Regions from separate parts of the Cytobacillus sp. FSL K6-0129 genome, predicted to be linked through region 1. Evidence: a T-box and tRNA genes for the amino acid it is inferred to sense, from the RefSeq annotation. Region 1 holds a T-box; the other holds one or more tRNA genes.
The links. A T-box is a leader RNA that pairs with one kind of tRNA and senses whether it is charged. The one in region 1 lies ahead of trpS (tryptophan--tRNA ligase), so its partner is inferred to be a tRNA-Trp.
Positions count from the first base shown of each region.

Region 2: it encodes a tRNA-Trp, which carries the amino acid that the T-box ahead of trpS (tryptophan--tRNA ligase) is inferred to sense. The anticodon was not compared.

Region 1 covers NZ_JBBOXM010000001.1:4,746,481-4,754,756, forward strand. Annotated here, with positions in the region: gene opp4A (oligopeptide ABC transporter substrate-binding protein) at 1-1,709, shown strand, start outside; gene opp4B (oligopeptide ABC transporter permease) at 1,748-2,713, shown strand; gene opp4C (oligopeptide ABC transporter permease) at 2,723-3,637, shown strand; gene MHI57_RS23945 (YjbA family protein) at 3,999-4,745, shown strand; gene trpS (tryptophan--tRNA ligase) at 4,787-5,779, opposite strand; T-box leader at 5,839-6,037, opposite strand; gene MHI57_RS23955 (peptide ABC transporter substrate-binding protein) at 6,551-8,185, shown strand.
Region 2 covers NZ_JBBOXM010000001.1:4,467,693-4,475,968, forward strand. Annotated here, with positions in the region: gene MHI57_RS22715 (nucleotidyltransferase-like protein) at 1-508, shown strand, start outside; rRNA gene MHI57_RS22720 (16S ribosomal RNA) at 790-2,338, shown strand; rRNA gene MHI57_RS22725 (23S ribosomal RNA) at 2,726-5,659, shown strand; rRNA gene rrf (5S ribosomal RNA) at 5,889-6,006, shown strand; tRNA gene MHI57_RS22735 (tRNA-Asn) at 6,026-6,100, shown strand; tRNA gene MHI57_RS22740 (tRNA-Ser) at 6,103-6,196, shown strand; tRNA gene MHI57_RS22745 (tRNA-Glu) at 6,212-6,286, shown strand; tRNA gene MHI57_RS22750 (tRNA-Val) at 6,291-6,366, shown strand; tRNA gene MHI57_RS22755 (tRNA-Met) at 6,377-6,450, shown strand; tRNA gene MHI57_RS22760 (tRNA-Asp) at 6,454-6,530, shown strand; tRNA gene MHI57_RS22765 (tRNA-Phe) at 6,585-6,660, shown strand; tRNA gene MHI57_RS22770 (tRNA-Thr) at 6,664-6,736, shown strand; tRNA gene MHI57_RS22775 (tRNA-Tyr) at 6,748-6,831, shown strand; tRNA gene MHI57_RS22780 (tRNA-Trp) at 6,835-6,908, shown strand; tRNA gene MHI57_RS22785 (tRNA-His) at 6,915-6,990, shown strand; tRNA gene MHI57_RS22790 (tRNA-Gln) at 7,037-7,111, shown strand; tRNA gene MHI57_RS22795 (tRNA-Gly) at 7,117-7,191, shown strand; tRNA gene MHI57_RS22800 (tRNA-Cys) at 7,211-7,284, shown strand; tRNA gene MHI57_RS22805 (tRNA-Leu) at 7,316-7,404, shown strand; tRNA gene MHI57_RS22810 (tRNA-Leu) at 7,426-7,507, shown strand; gene MHI57_RS22815 (hypothetical protein) at 7,695-7,985, opposite strand.

The DNA.
Region 1 (8,276 bases):
CTTTTTGGTTAATTTCGTTATTACTCGTATTCTCTATGTTTCTAGCAGCTTGTAATAGCGGGAACGAAACGAGTGGGAATGAAAAAGATGGAGATAAAGAAGAAGCCAACACTGGTGAACCGGTTGAGGGTGGGAAAGTCACGTTAGCGGTAACAACTGCGCCTGAAGGGGTATTTGAAGCGGCTTACTACCGTAGTGTAGTTGATGCACAAATTTTAGAATTTACCGGGGATGAAATTTATCAAGTAAATGATGACCTTGAGTATGAACCAGATCTTGCTTCATGGGAAATTAGTGAGGATAAGTTAACATACACTTTCAAATTTAAAGAAGGTGTAAAATGGCATAATGGTGAAGAATTGACAGTAGAAGACTGGCAATTCGCATTAGAAACAATGGCTGATCCAGATTATGATGGCGAGCGTTTTAATTATGTAGAAGGCATTAAAGGCGCAAAAGCGAAAAAAGATGGGAAAGCAGACTCAATTGAAGGCATTAAAGTGATTGATGACTATACAATCGCAATTACATTTGAAGAAATGAAGCTAAACAACCTTGAGAATTTATGGTCCCATCCAATGCCTAAGAAGCATTTTGAAGGTATAGCTGTAGCTGATTTAGGTGAATCAGAGCAAGTAAGAACAAATCCAGTAGGCCTTGGACCATTTAAAGTAAAAAGTGTGAAACCAGGTGAGTACGTAGAGTTAGAGAAATTCGCAGATTACTATAAAGGCGAACCTAAACTAGATAATATAGTAGTAAAGGTAATTGACGCTTCTGTAGCTAATGGAGCACTCCAAAATGGTGAAGTTGATATTATGGAGGTAATTCCTAACCAAGTGGAAGAGCTTGAGAAGATGGATCATATTTCTGTTGAAGAGACAACAGGAGTTGGTTACTCGTATATTGGTTTAAGATTCGGACATCGTGACCAAGAAGCACGTACGAATAAAGATGATATTGATAAGTTCAAAAACAAAGATCTTCGCCACGCCCTTTTATATGCAATCGACCGTCAAGCAATGATTGATGCATTCTTGGCTGGTAAAGGTAAAGTCTTTAATACGGTTATTCCATCTACTTTCTGGATAGCAGCAGACGAATCTGAGTTAAATCAATATGAGTATAATCCAGAAAAAGCAAAAGAATTATTAGAAGGAGCCGGCTATAAAGATGTAGATGGAGATGGGTTCGTGGAAGATCCAGATGGAGAACCTTTCTCAATTTCTTTTGGGCATTATGCAGGAAATGCTACATTTGAAGGCCGTTCTCAAGCGATTATTCAATCTTGGAATGATATCGGTGTAAAAACAGAGTTAGCGACAGGGTCATTAATCGAATTTAACCTATATAACGATATGAAAACAGAAGATGATGAAGCATTAGAAGCATTCTTTGGCTCATGGAGCACTGGTTCTGACCCAGATCCATCAGGGTTATGGGCGAATAATGCGGAATGGAATTTTGGTCGTTGGGTAAATGAGGAAAACGATAAATTACTGAACGATGCATTGAGCGAAAAAGCGTTTGATAAAGACTATCGTAAAGAAGTTTATGTAGAGTGGCAAAAACTATTCAATGAAGAAATACCAGCTATTCCATTATGGGAAAACTTAGATTTATACGGTATTAATAAACGCTTACAAGGTGTTCATATTAATGCGGTTGGATTCCAAACTAATACTCATGAATGGTATGTTACAGAATAAGCGTCACGCGAACTTTTAATTGATAAGGAGAATGGAACATGCTGCAATATTCACTTCGCAGAATATTAGGTATGATACCGTTGTTATTCCTTACTTCCATTGTGGTTTTTTCCCTGGCGAAGTTTATGCCAGGGGACCCTTTTGGGGGTGAAATTGACCCATCGAATACAAATCCAGAATATATTGAAGAGATGAGAGAAAAACTGGGATACAATGATCCCATTCCTATTCAATATATCAGATGGGTGACAAATTTCGTACAAGGAGACTTCGGACACTCGACAGCACATAAAATACCTGTGTTTGATTTAATTGTAGACCGTTTACCAAATACGATATTTTTGGCAATCGTATCACTTATAATTACATATATTTTTGCTTTTGCTATGGGGATGTATTCCGGTAGAAAGCCATATACATGGGGAGATAATCTAATTGCAGGTTACAATTATGTAGGTCTTGCTATTCCATCCTTTGTTGCAGGAATAATAGCTATTTACTTTTTCTCTTTTCAACTAGGTTGGTTTCCGTTTGCGGGATCTGTTGAAGTAGGGCTACAACCTGGTACTTGGGATTATTATGTTAGTAGAATGCATCATGTGCTCCTACCAGCTTTAATTCTTGGTCTTATGGGGACAGCTTCCTATACGCAGTTTTTACGAAATGATGTCATCGAAAACAGCCGTAAAGATTTTGTACGTACTGCTAGAGCAAAGGGCACAAGTGAATCTGCTATTTATAATAAACATATTTTACGAAACTCAATGATACCATTAATCACTTTTTTAGGTTTTGATATTGCTACATTAATAGGTGGTGCGGTTATCACTGAAACAATTTTTACTTATCCAGGTATAGGTTTATTGTTTTTGGAATCAGTGGATAGAAGAGATTATGCTGTGTTAATGACGATTACCATGCTGCTTTCATTTTTAACTTTATTAGGTAACCTAATTGCGGATTTACTTTATGGCATTGTTGATCCGAGAATTAGATTAGGATAGGAGGCAAATATGGTTAAAGCATCTTTAAATACAGACGGTCAAGTTTTAATGGAAAACAAACAAAAGCAGTTCTCTCCTTGGAAATTAGCGAGAAAAAAATTTCTCAAGAATAAAATTGCAATGACTAGCTTAATTGTTTTCGTCTCATTTGTACTGATTGCGGTTTTTGGCCCACTATTTACTACACAGGATATTACACGAATCAATTTTATGTCGATGAACTTGCCACCTTCTGCGGAGCATTGGTTCGGAACAGATACAAATGGTAGAGATATATTTACACGTATGGTATATGGAGCGAGAACATCACTGTTAATTGGTTTATCATGTATGACATTTATTATTGTTATCGGAACAATAGTCGGAGCAATTGCTGGATACAATGGCGGAAAAATTGATCAAATATTTATGAGAATAACAGACTTTGTACTAAACTTTCCATTTCTAGTCTTTGTTATTGTTCTTAATACCATTTTAGTTGGGAAAGTCTCTGGCGTTTGGACGTTGATATTAGTTATCAGTTTATTAAGCTGGGGTGGCGTTGCTCGGATTGTTCGCAGTCGTTTTTTATCAGAAAAAGAAAATGAATATGTTTTAGCAGCGAAATCAATTGGAACAAGACCTATCAAGATTATTGGGAAGCATATATTACCTAATGTAGCTTCGACAATCATTGTTCAAGCAACCTTAATGTTGGCAGTTACAATTGTGGCTGAAGCAGGTTTAAGCTTTTTAGGGTCTGGTGTACCAGCTAATATACCAAGTTGGGGTAATATGTTATTTGAAGCACGTGATTCTGATGTATTAAGGAATAAAACTTGGATTTGGGTACCGCCCGCTGCAGCTATTACAATCACCATACTAGCAATAAATTTCATTGGAGAAGGCATAAAAGACGCTCTTAACCCTAAATCTAGAAGGTAAAGGCCTAGCCGGTAAGTCTGAAAAAGAATGCAATTGACCTTTAAGGTAAATGTATTCTTTTTTTTTTTTTTTTGGAGAAATCGGTTATTTGATTTGTAATGAGTGGAAGATTTAGTTATTTACTATTTATTCTAAATTATATTAATATTTATTTTAGTGAATAATAAATGAATATTATAACATTTACTTCCATAATAAATACGCTATATATATCAAGTATATTTCAATATAAAGTACAAATTGCTTTCTAATCAAAGGTAAAAAAAGAATAATAATGGATTAGATTGTAAAAGAAAGGAATAAAAACTGAGTTGTTTGCCCATACTTATTGACAAATAATCATGCGAGTGGGGGTTAGGAAATGTTATATCTTCATGATGTTTGGGTGAACTGGTTTGAAGGGGAAGAGAATGGTTACAATGTTTGTCAATTTCATGAATGGCGAAAAGATGATGCAGTTGAATTATTGGATCAAGTACCATTACTAAGGATCACACCAGCACTATTTCATTATATTGAAAATGATTTATCTGAATTACCACAACAGCTATTGAATGACGTGTATCAAAAAGCGTATTTAAGAAAAAATCATGAAAGAGTGCAATTGGATTATTGTTTTGTCATTACTGATGGGATAAGCATTATGGCCGTTGATACAATAGGGTATCATATTCCAATTCGAAAGAGTAGATTGATACCAAGACAAGAACAACTTACATATGAAATGATTTCTAATCACGATGAAATGGAATATACTTTTGAACAAAAGCCGAGTCTAAAAAGTTTTCACATTCTTTCTCCAGATCCAGAATTAATGAAAGGCCTGACAAGGAAGGAAAGGCAGCTCAAACAATTAATGTTTATGGCACTAGATCAACTTCATAGTTCAGAAAATGAAGCGGAAATTCGCTATTGGTTTACAGAATGGATGCCTGAAGAGTATAAAAGTATTCAATCAATGGGTTTCCATGATGCATGGATGAATTTATATGAAGACAGTAAGATAGGTTGGTCTAAGAAACATGAAAGATTTTGTGAGAATATCATTAAAGGACAACCTTTTTTTGAAAAGTTATGGGAAATGGAAAATGGTTCAAAGGTAAATTAAATCAAAAAGAGACGCTCAATTTAATTTGAACGTCCCTTTTTTTATTTCCTTTTTCTTCCTAATCCCATAGCGTTTTCCATCTTTTTAACCATTTTACCTGCAACTTTATTGGCATTTTCTGCTCCTGCATCTAATATCTCATCTAATTCTGCTGATTCCATGAGATGATGATATTTATCTTGAATAGGTTTTAAGTGGCTAATAATTACTGTAGCTAAATCCCCTTTGAAATCACCGTACCCTTTTCCTTCATATTTATTCACAATATTTTCAATTGATTCACCTGAGAATATCGAGTAAATCGTTAATAAATTTGAAACGCCAGGTTTATTCTCTTTGTCAAAAGCAACGATGCCATCAGAATCTGTTACAGCGCTTTTAATTTTCTTCTCAATTTGTTTCGGTTCATCCAAAATAGAGATAAATCCTTTTTTATTAGGGTCAGATTTACTCATTTTTTTCGTTGGATCTTGAAGTGACATGATTCGTGCGCCCACTTTTGGAATGCTTACTTCTGGAATCGTAAAGATGTCATTGTATTTTTTGTTGAATCTTTCTGCTAAGTCTCTTGTTAATTCTAAATGCTGTTTCTGATCTTCTCCAACCGGGACAATATCTGTACCATATAATAGGATATCTCCAGCCATTAGTGGTGGGTAGGTTAATAAGCCTGCTGAGACAGCTTCTTTACCAGCAGATTTATCTTTAAACTGCGTCATTCTTTCTAACTCACCGATATAAGAAATACATTGTAACATCCATGCGGCTTGTGCATGTGCAGGTACTTCGGATTGAACGAATAGAGTTGCCTTATTAGGATCTAAGCCTACCGCAACATAAAGTGCTGCTAGGCTACGGATATTGTTTCTTAGTTGTAAGCGATCCTGTGGAACAGTGATAGCATGTTGATCGACGATACAAAAGTAGCAATCATATTCATTTTGCAGCTCAACAAACTGTCTTAATGCCCCGATATAGTTACCAATTGTTATTGTTCCACTGGGTTGAATACCAGAAAAGAGTGTTTTTTTCATCATAATCCTCCTATTTGCTATGAGAAATGCATATAAAAAGACCACTCATCCCTAAAAAATCTAGGGACGAATGGTCCGCGGTGCCACCCTAATTATTCACATATGTGAATCTCTTAAAGACAGATAACGTTAGTCTAACGTGAATCGATATATTCATGCTCAAAAAGTCCATTCGATTTAATAGGTTGCTTATTCTCACCTACCATAAGCTCTCTTAAAACCATCTTAAATGTACTACTCTTTTCTCACAGCAATTTGTATTATTTATTTGTAATCATAATATAATATATGTAGAAGTAAATCAAGTGAGCGTTATAACAGCAAAAAAAATTTTTATTTGTTATATACCAATAAAACTTATGAAAACCCTTACATGACAATAATAATACATGTTTCGACATTTTTTTGAAAAAATATAGATAATTTAGATTATTTAAAACGGGCTTGAAATAAACTTTTAAAGAAACTATAATAAAACCTACCAAACGACATCTTTACAAACATATTACATTTTGTTCGGTTACAGGTAGATGGAATGATGAAAAGGTGAGTTTATCGTAGTCTAATAGATACAAATTTTAATATTCAAGCTGAATTATCTGAATAGAGGGAATTTGTTCTATCAAAATAAACTTACTTTCCTTAGTATGCATAAAGGAATCAACTCTTTTTTTATAATAAAAATTGTTTGATTTTTTCATCAATCTACTCTATGTGAACAACTGTTATTTCTGTGAAGAATCGTTTGAATTAAAAATAGGGGGTTTCACCGTGAAAAAAAGATGGTCAATCTTTTTAAGTATGCTACTTTTAGCTAGCATGGTTCTAGCAGCTTGCGCTGGCGGAGGCGATGACAATGCAGATGGTGGCGATGGAGGTAGTGATGTACCTCAAGAATTAAAAGTAAATATTAATACTGAACCACCTTCATTAAATCCAGGTTTGGCTGAAGATTCTACTTCTGGTACTGTTCTTCGTAACGTATTAGAAGGATTAACTCGAATTGGTCAAGACGATAAACCAGCAGCCGCTATGGCAGAAGATTGGGAAATCTCAGAAGACCAAAAAACATACACATTTAATATCCGTGAAGATGCACAATGGTCAAATGGAGATCCTGTAACTGCAGAAGATTTCGAATATGCATGGAAATGGGCATTAGACCCAGCTAATCAATCAACATATGCATATCAACTATATTATGTTGAAGGTGCAGAAGCTGCTAACACAGGAGAAGGTAGCTTAGATGATGTTGGCGTTAAAGCTGTAGATGAAAAAACTTTAGAAGTTACATTAGCAAACCCAACACCTTACTTTCTTGAACTAACAGCTTTCTATACTTATTTACCAGTAAATAGTAAAATCGCAAAAGAAAATCCAGACTGGGCAACAGATGCTGGTGAAAATTATACGACAAACGGACCTTTCCACTTAGCTGAATGGTCTCATAGTGACCAAATCACTCTTGAAAAGAGCGACACTTATTGGGATAAAGACACTGTAAAATTAGATAAAATTGAAATGTACATGATTAATGATCCAAATACTGAATTATCTATGTTTGATAATGGTGAATTGGATTGGGCAGGTTCTCCGACAGGAGCTCTTCCAACAGATGCAATGCAAGCACTTAAAGATGATGGTAGATTAGAAACACAAGCAATTGCCGGTGTTTATAACTACAAATTCAATACTACTATTGAACCATTAGATAATGAAAATATTAGAAAAGCTTTAACTCACGCAATTAATCGTGATTCAATTATTAATAACATTTCACAAGGGGAACAACTTCCAGCTATGGCAATCGTTCCACCTACGATGTTCCCAGAAAATGAAGAAGGGTACTTCCCTGATAATGATGTTGAAACTGCTAAAGAATTCTTAAATAAAGGTCTTGAAGAATTAGGATTAAGCGATGCATCAGAATTACCAGAAATCAAGCTTTCTTATAACACATCTGAAGCACATCAAAAGATTGCTCAAGCCATTCAAGATATGTGGAGTGAAAATCTTGGAATTAATGTAACTCTAGATAATGCTGAGTGGAATGTTTTCCTTGATAGTGTAAATAGTGGAGACTTCCAAATTGCTCGTATGGGTTGGTTAGGTGACTTCAATGACGCTATGAACTTCTTGGAAATGTACAAAGATGCTGACGGTGGAAATAACAACACTGGTTGGGAAGATCCTGAATTCCAAAAATTACTTGAACAATCACAAACTGAAACAGATGCTGAAAAGCGTCAACAATTATTAAAGGATGCAGAGGCAATCTTTATGGAAGCAATGCCGGTTGCACCAATTTATTTCTATACAAATAACTGGGTTAAAGATGATAACCTAAATGATGTTTTTGTATCTGGATTAGGCGATGTTCAATTTAAGTGGGCTCACTTTGAATAATTTGATCTTTTAAATGTAAGGTATATGGGATGAAACTTCCTATATACCTTCGTTCTTGTAATAGGTATTATCCTTCTAATGGTAAAAATGT
Region 2 (8,276 bases), 280 kb from region 1:
AAAGCTCAAAATGGGACTAGAGTTTGCTAAGCTGATAAGAAGATATACAGATGGGAAAACTTTGTTTGAAAATCAGAATTATTTCGATGCTTATAATAATGTTGTTCATTCTTTGCATCATTTAGCAAGGCTTTCAATTATAGAAAATGGTTTCCATCCAGAAGTAACATTGTGGAATCAAATTCGCCATATGGAACCAGAAATAATGAAACTTTATGAAGAGTTAGTACAAAGTCATGAGCCGCTTGAGAAAAGGTTAGAGCTATTATTTTTAGCTAGTGAATTTTTAATTCATTCACGAACAAAGGCTGGAGTTGGCCATTTACTTGAAGTTTTAGCAGAACAATCAGTTTGGACAATTCAAGAAATCATCCAGCATAAAGAACTGAGACACTACTCAGTGGATTTGGTGATTCTACTAGAATACTTAATTGATAAAGGGTTTATTAAAGTGATTAGTGAAGAAACAAAAGGAAAAGGGATTAAACACCGATATTACAGTTTGTAATAAATTATATTAAAAAAGCAAAAAGTGGTTGACCCAGGAAAAAAATGATGATATATTAATAACCGTCGCTAATAACTGTATGAAAAACAGCTAACGCGACGGATGATTTAAAAAAGTATTGACTCCATAATAATAGATATGTTATTATTGGAAAGTCGCTTCTAAAGCGAACGAGATTGTTCTTTGAAAACTGAACGAACGTAAAACGTCAAGCGTAATTCTAAAAAAGCTGATTTATCAGCAACAAAGCACCATAGGTGCAAATGAGCTAATCAAACACTTTATTGGAGAGTTTGATCCTGGCTCAGGACGAACGCTGGCGGCGTGCCTAATACATGCAAGTCGAGCGAATCTGAGGGAGCTTGCTCCCAAAGATTAGCGGCGGACGGGTGAGTAACACGTGGGCAACCTGCCTGTAAGACTGGGATAACTCCGGGAAACCGGGGCTAATACCGGATAATATCTATTTATACATATAATTAGATTGAAAGATGGTTCTGCTATCACTTACAGATGGGCCCGCGGCGCATTAGCTAGTTGGTGAGGTAACGGCTCACCAAGGCGACGATGCGTAGCCGACCTGAGAGGGTGATCGGCCACACTGGGACTGAGACACGGCCCAGACTCCTACGGGAGGCAGCAGTAGGGAATCTTCCGCAATGGACGAAAGTCTGACGGAGCAACGCCGCGTGAGTGATGAAGGTTTTCGGATCGTAAAACTCTGTTGTTAGGGAAGAACAAGTATCGGAGTAACTGCCGGTACCTTGACGGTACCTAACCAGAAAGCCACGGCTAACTACGTGCCAGCAGCCGCGGTAATACGTAGGTGGCAAGCGTTGTCCGGAATTATTGGGCGTAAAGCGCGCGCAGGCGGTTCCTTAAGTCTGATGTGAAAGCCCACGGCTCAACCGTGGAGGGTCATTGGAAACTGGGGAACTTGAGTGCAGAAGAGGAAAGTGGAATTCCAAGTGTAGCGGTGAAATGCGTAGAGATTTGGAGGAACACCAGTGGCGAAGGCGACTTTCTGGTCTGTAACTGACGCTGAGGCGCGAAAGCGTGGGGAGCAAACAGGATTAGATACCCTGGTAGTCCACGCCGTAAACGATGAGTGCTAAGTGTTAGAGGGTTTCCGCCCTTTAGTGCTGCAGCAAACGCATTAAGCACTCCGCCTGGGGAGTACGACCGCAAGGTTGAAACTCAAAGGAATTGACGGGGGCCCGCACAAGCGGTGGAGCATGTGGTTTAATTCGAAGCAACGCGAAGAACCTTACCAGGTCTTGACATCCTCTGACAATCCTAGAGATAGGACTTTCCCCTTCGGGGGACAGAGTGACAGGTGGTGCATGGTTGTCGTCAGCTCGTGTCGTGAGATGTTGGGTTAAGTCCCGCAACGAGCGCAACCCTTGATCTTAGTTGCCAGCATTTAGTTGGGCACTCTAAGGTGACTGCCGGTGACAAACCGGAGGAAGGTGGGGATGACGTCAAATCATCATGCCCCTTATGACCTGGGCTACACACGTGCTACAATGGATGGTACAAAGGGCTGCAAGACCGCGAGGTTTAGCCAATCCCATAAAACCATTCTCAGTTCGGATTGTAGGCTGCAACTCGCCTACATGAAGCCGGAATCGCTAGTAATCGCGGATCAGCATGCCGCGGTGAATACGTTCCCGGGCCTTGTACACACCGCCCGTCACACCACGAGAGTTTGTAACACCCGAAGTCGGTGGGGTAACCTTTTGGAGCCAGCCGCCTAAGGTGGGACAGATGATTGGGGTGAAGTCGTAACAAGGTAGCCGTATCGGAAGGTGCGGCTGGATCACCTCCTTTCTAAGGAATATACGGAATTAACTTGATGTTAGACTGTTCGTTCAGTTTTGAGAGTATAATCTCTCAAAATAAGGTGAAAGTAGCGAAGGATTCAAGGAAGCGTAAGCTGACGAGAATACCAAAGCTTACCATTCATCAATCGTTCTTTGAAAACTAGATAATGTAATGAAGAAGATTACCGAGTAATCGCCACCTTAGTTATTTTCTCTCTATATAATAGAGTAGAGATACTAAACTTTTTTTAAAAACATACAACCGTGAGGGTTGTGAGAAGCAAGCAGTTCAAGGAAGCGAGCGAGGAAACACCGGAGTGTGCGTCTTGTGCACATGAGGATGTTGACGAGTGAGCTGACGCCGAAATGCGTAGCTTATCGCAAGCCGAACAATGGTTAAGTTAATAAGGGCGCACGGTGAATGCCTTGGCACTAGGAGCCGATGAAGGACGGGACTAACACCGATATGCTTCGGGGAGCTGTAAGTAAGCTTTGATCCGGAGATTTCCGAATGGGGAAACCCCCTATCCGTTATGGGATAGGATCCATACCTGAATACATAGGGTATGGAAGGCAGACCCGGGGAACTGAAACATCTAAGTACCCGGAGGAAGAGAAAGCAAACGCGATTCCCTGAGTAGCGGCGAGCGAAACGGGATTAGCCCAAACCAAGAGGCTTGCCTCTTGGGGTTGTAGGACATTCTATACGGAGTTACAAAGGAACGAGATAGACGAAGAGGTCTGGAAAGGCCCGCCATAGGAGGTAAAAGCCCTGTAGTTGAAACTTCGTTCCCTCCAGAGTGGATCCTGAGTACGGCGGGACACGAGAAATCCCGTCGGAAGCAGGGAGGACCATCTCCCAAGGCTAAATACTCCCTAGTGACCGATAGTGAACCAGTACCGTGAGGGAAAGGTGAAAAGCACCCCGGAAGGGGAGTGAAAGAGATCCTGAAACCGTGTGCCTACAAGTAGTTAGAGCCCGTTAATGGGTGATAGCGTGCCTTTTGTAGAATGAACCGGCGAGTTACGATTACATGCGAGGTTAAGTTGGACAGACGGAGCCGTAGCGAAAGCGAGTCTGAATAGGGCGAATTTAGTATGTGGTCGTAGACCCGAAACCAGGTGATCTACCCATGTCCAGGGTGAAGTCCAGGTAACACTGGATGGAGGCCCGAACCCACGTACGTTGAAAAGTGCGGGGATGAGGTGTGGGTAGCGGAGAAATTCCAATCGAACTTGGAGATAGCTGGTTCTCTCCGAAATAGCTTTAGGGCTAGCCTCATGCGTAAGAATCTTGGAGGTAGAGCACTGTTTGGACTAGGGGCCCTCATCGGGTTACCGAATTCAGACAAACTCCGAATGCCAAAGATTTATCCATGGGAGTCAGACTGCGAGTGATAAGATCCGTAGTCAAGAGGGAAACAGCCCAGACCACCAGCTAAGGTCCCAAAGTATACGTTAAGTGGAAAAGGATGTGGAGTTGCTTAGACAACCAGGATGTTGGCTTAGAAGCAGCCACCATTTAAAGAGTGCGTAATAGCTCACTGGTCGAGTGACTCCGCGCCGAAAATGTACCGGGGCTAAACGTATCACCGAAGCTGTGGATTGAACATCGTTGATGTTCAGTGGTAGGAGAGCGTTCTAAGGGCGTTGAAGCTAGACCGTAAGGACTGGTGGAGCGCTTAGAAGTGAGAATGCCGGTATGAGTAGCGAAAGATGGGTGAGAATCCCATCCACCGAATGCCTAAGGTTTCCTGAGGAAGGCTCGTCCGCTCAGGGTTAGTCGGGACCTAAGCCGAGGCTGAAAAGCGTAGGCGATGGACAACAGGTTGATATTCCTGTACCACCGTATTCTGTTTGAGTGATGGGGGGACGCAGGAGGATAGGGTAAGCGCACTATTGGATGTGCGTCTAAGCAGTTAGAGGGACCATGAGGCAAATCCCATGGTCATATACCTTGAGCTGTGATAGCGAGGGAAATTTAGTACCGAAGTTCTTGATTCCACACTGCCAAGAAAAGCCTCTAGCGAGGAATAAGGTGCCCGTACCGCAAACCGACACAGGTAGGCGAGGAGAGAATCCTAAGGTGAGCGAGAGAACTCTCGTTAAGGAACTCGGCAAAATGACCCCGTAACTTCGGGAGAAGGGGTGCTCATTAGGGTGTTAAAGCCTTGATGAGCCGCAGTGAATAGGCCCAGGCGACTGTTTAGCAAAAACACAGGTCTCTGCGAAGCCGCAAGGCGAAGTATAGGGGCTGACGCCTGCCCGGTGCTGGAAGGTTAAGAGGAGAGGTTAGCTCACGCGAAGCTTTGAATCGAAGCCCCAGTAAACGGCGGCCGTAACTATAACGGTCCTAAGGTAGCGAAATTCCTTGTCGGGTAAGTTCCGACCCGCACGAAAGGCGTAACGATCTGGGCACTGTCTCAACGAGAGACTCGGTGAAATTATAGTACCTGTGAAGATGCAGGTTACCCGCGACAGGACGGAAAGACCCCGTGGAGCTTTACTGTAGCCTGATATTGAATTTTGGTACAGCTTGTACAGGATAGGTAGGAGCCTTAGAAGCCGGAGCGCTAGCTTCGGTGGAGGCGTCGGTGGGATACTACCCTGGCTGTATTGAAATTCTAACCCACATCCCTTATCGGGATGGGAGACAGTGTCAGGTGGGCAGTTTGACTGGGGCGGTCGCCTCCTAAAGAGTAACGGAGGCGCCCAAAGGTTCCCTCAGAATGGTTGGAAATCATTCGTAGAGTGTAAAGGCACAAGGGAGCTTGACTGCGAGACCTACAAGTCGAGCAGGGACGAAAGTCGGGCTTAGTGATCCGGTGGTTCCGCATGGAAGGGCCATCGCTCAACGGATAAAAGCTACCCCGGGGATAACAGGCTTATCTCCCCCAAGAGTCCACATCGACGGGGAGGTTTGGCACCTCGATGTCGGCTCATCGCATCCTGGGGCTGTAGTCGGTCCCAAGGGTTGGGCTGTTCGCCCATTAAAGCGGTACGCGAGCTGGGTTCAGAACGTCGTGAGACAGTTCGGTCCCTATCCGTCGTGGGCGCAGGAAATTTGAGAGGAGCTGTCCTTAGTACGAGAGGACCGGGATGGACGCACCGCTGGTGTACCAGTTGTCTTGCCAAAGGCATCGCTGGGTAGCTATGTGCGGAAGGGATAAGTGCTGAAAGCATCTAAGCATGAAGCCCCCCTCGAGATGAGATTTCCCATAGCGCAAGCTAGTAAGATCCCTGAAAGATGATCAGGTTGATAGGTTAGAGGTGGAAGTGTGGCGACACATGCAGCTGACTAATACTAATCGATCGAGGACTTAACCAAAAACGAAAAGCGAAAGCGCCTATCTAGGCGCTGTAGCTGGACAATACGAAATGCGGGCGGCTTCAAGCCGCCGCAGCTAGACAGCACTACGTAAGTAGTCGCGTCAGCACGCATTCAGGCGATTACTCAAAACAATCTTCTTCAACATTACCTAGTTTTCAGAGAATGATTTAAAATTTCTCTTGAAAATTTTATTAAAGACGTTATAATAATATATGTCTTTAAAAAGTCCGGTGGCGATAGCGAGAAGGTCACACCCGTTCCCATACCGAACACGGAAGTTAAGCTTCTAAAGCGCCGATGGTAGTTAGGGGCTGTCCCCTTGTGAGAGTAGGAAGTTGCCGGGCATACATACTATTAAATTATTCCGCAGTAGCTCAGTGGTAGAGCATTCGGCTGTTAACCGAACGGTCGTAGGTTCGAATCCTACCTGCGGAGCCAATGGAGAGCTGTCCGAGCTGGCCGAAGGAGCACGATTGGAAATCGTGTAGGCGGTTTATAGCCGTCTCAAGGGTTCAAATCCCTTGCTCTCCGCCATTAAACATATAAATTGGCCCCTTGGTCAAGCGGTTAAGACACCGCCCTTTCACGGCGGTAACACGGGTTCGAATCCCGTAGGGGTCACCATTTTGGAGGATTAGCTCAGCTGGGAGAGCATCTGCCTTACAAGCAGAGGGTCGGCGGTTCGATCCCGTCATCCTCCACCATTCATATTATCGCGGGGTGGAGCAGTCCGGTAGCTCGTCGGGCTCATAACCCGAAGGTCGCAGGTTCAAATCCTGCCCCCGCAATTTGGTCCGGTAGTTCAGTTGGTTAGAATGCCTGCCTGTCACGCAGGAGGTCGCGGGTTCGAGTCCCGTCCGGACCGCCACTACATAAATTCACACAAATTAATTTAAAACATATTGTAAAACGTATAAGTTTTGGCTCAGTAGCTCAGTCGGTAGAGCAAAGGACTGAAAATCCTTGTGTCGGCGGTTCGATTCCGTCCTGAGCCACCATTTGCCGGCCTAGCTCAATTGGTAGAGCAACTGACTTGTAATCAGTAGGTTGGGGGTTCAAGTCCTCTGGCCGGCATTGTTTTTTATGGAGGGGTAGCGAAGTGGCTAAACGCGGCGGACTGTAAATCCGCTCCTTCGGGTTCGGCAGTTCGAATCTGCCCCCCTCCACCATCTAGGGGTATAGTTTAATGGTAAAACGAAGGTCTCCAAAACCTTTGATGTGGGTTCGATTCCTACTACCCCTGCCAATTATGGCGGTTGTGGCGAAGTGGTTAACGCATCGGATTGTGGTTCCGACATTCGTGGGTTCGATTCCCATCAGCCGCCCCATTATTTTAAATTCACATTTTTTGCTTTCATGCATAGAATATACAAATGGGCTATAGCCAAGTGGTAAGGCAACGGATTTTGATTCCGTCATTCGCAGGTTCGAACCCTGCTAGCCCAGCCAGATCTGCGGAAGTAGTTCAGTGGTAGAACATCACCTTGCCAAGGTGAGGGTCGCGGGTTCGAATCCCGTCTTCCGCTCCAAGTAGTTATTTATATTGATGGCGGCATAGCCAAGTGGTAAGGCAGAGGTCTGCAAAACCTTCACCACCGGTTCAAATCCGGTTGCCGCCTCCAATACATATTCACTCATTTTTATACACCTCATGCCGGGGTGGCGGAACTGGCAGACGCACAGGACTTAAAATCCTGCGGTAGGTGACTACCGTACCGGTTCGATTCCGGTCCTCGGCACCATAATTAAATAAAAGAATATTTGCCGGTGTGGCGGAATTGGCAGACGCGCACGACTCAAAATCGTGTTCCGTAAGGAGTGTCGGTTCGACCCCGACCACCGGTATTCTGACGTTCAAATACGTCCATTTTAAAAAACGTTAAAAGCTCACAAATGTTGATTTATCAAGGTTTGTGAGCTTTTCTCTTTTTTGAGAACACGATAGAAAACGATAAGAATTGATTTCTTTTTACACAAATTTTACACATAGAAATCCCTTGATGACATTGATTTATTTAGATGTAAGTTGCATCTATGTTTTACACAAAATGGTCCCTAAGCGCATCAATGAGTAACTAATTATTAATTTTTCTCTTTTTTTAAGAATTCTTTCTTGGAATGCTATGTAGCGTTCTATGGTAAGGAGGTAATGTGCTTCAGACTTTGAAAATTCTTTTTCAATAGTTTCTCTCATAATGTTAGTAATTTGACTCTCACCCTTATAGATGCCTTTATTGATTAATCCATTTAAACGGCCTTCATAGTCACGAGCAGACTTTTCACCAATCTGATACTCCTTCATAAGAAAATCTTTAAATTTCATCGTAGAATTCCCCCGTTATCATTTTTAAAACAAATAGGACAGGTAAGTACCTTTGCATTTATGACAATTTGGCTTCCAATCTTAATGGTTGGGTTCGAATAAGTTAGCTCTGTTTCACACCTAAAGCACCTATTGTTTACAACTTGATAATTCCGAGTATATTTTCATTGACGATAATCCATATTTTTCATGGGATATCACCTCAACTTGATTATACAATTAATAACATTTGATAGCAGGGTATTATAAAAAAAACGCATACTTGAAAAACCTGATATGCGTATAATGATA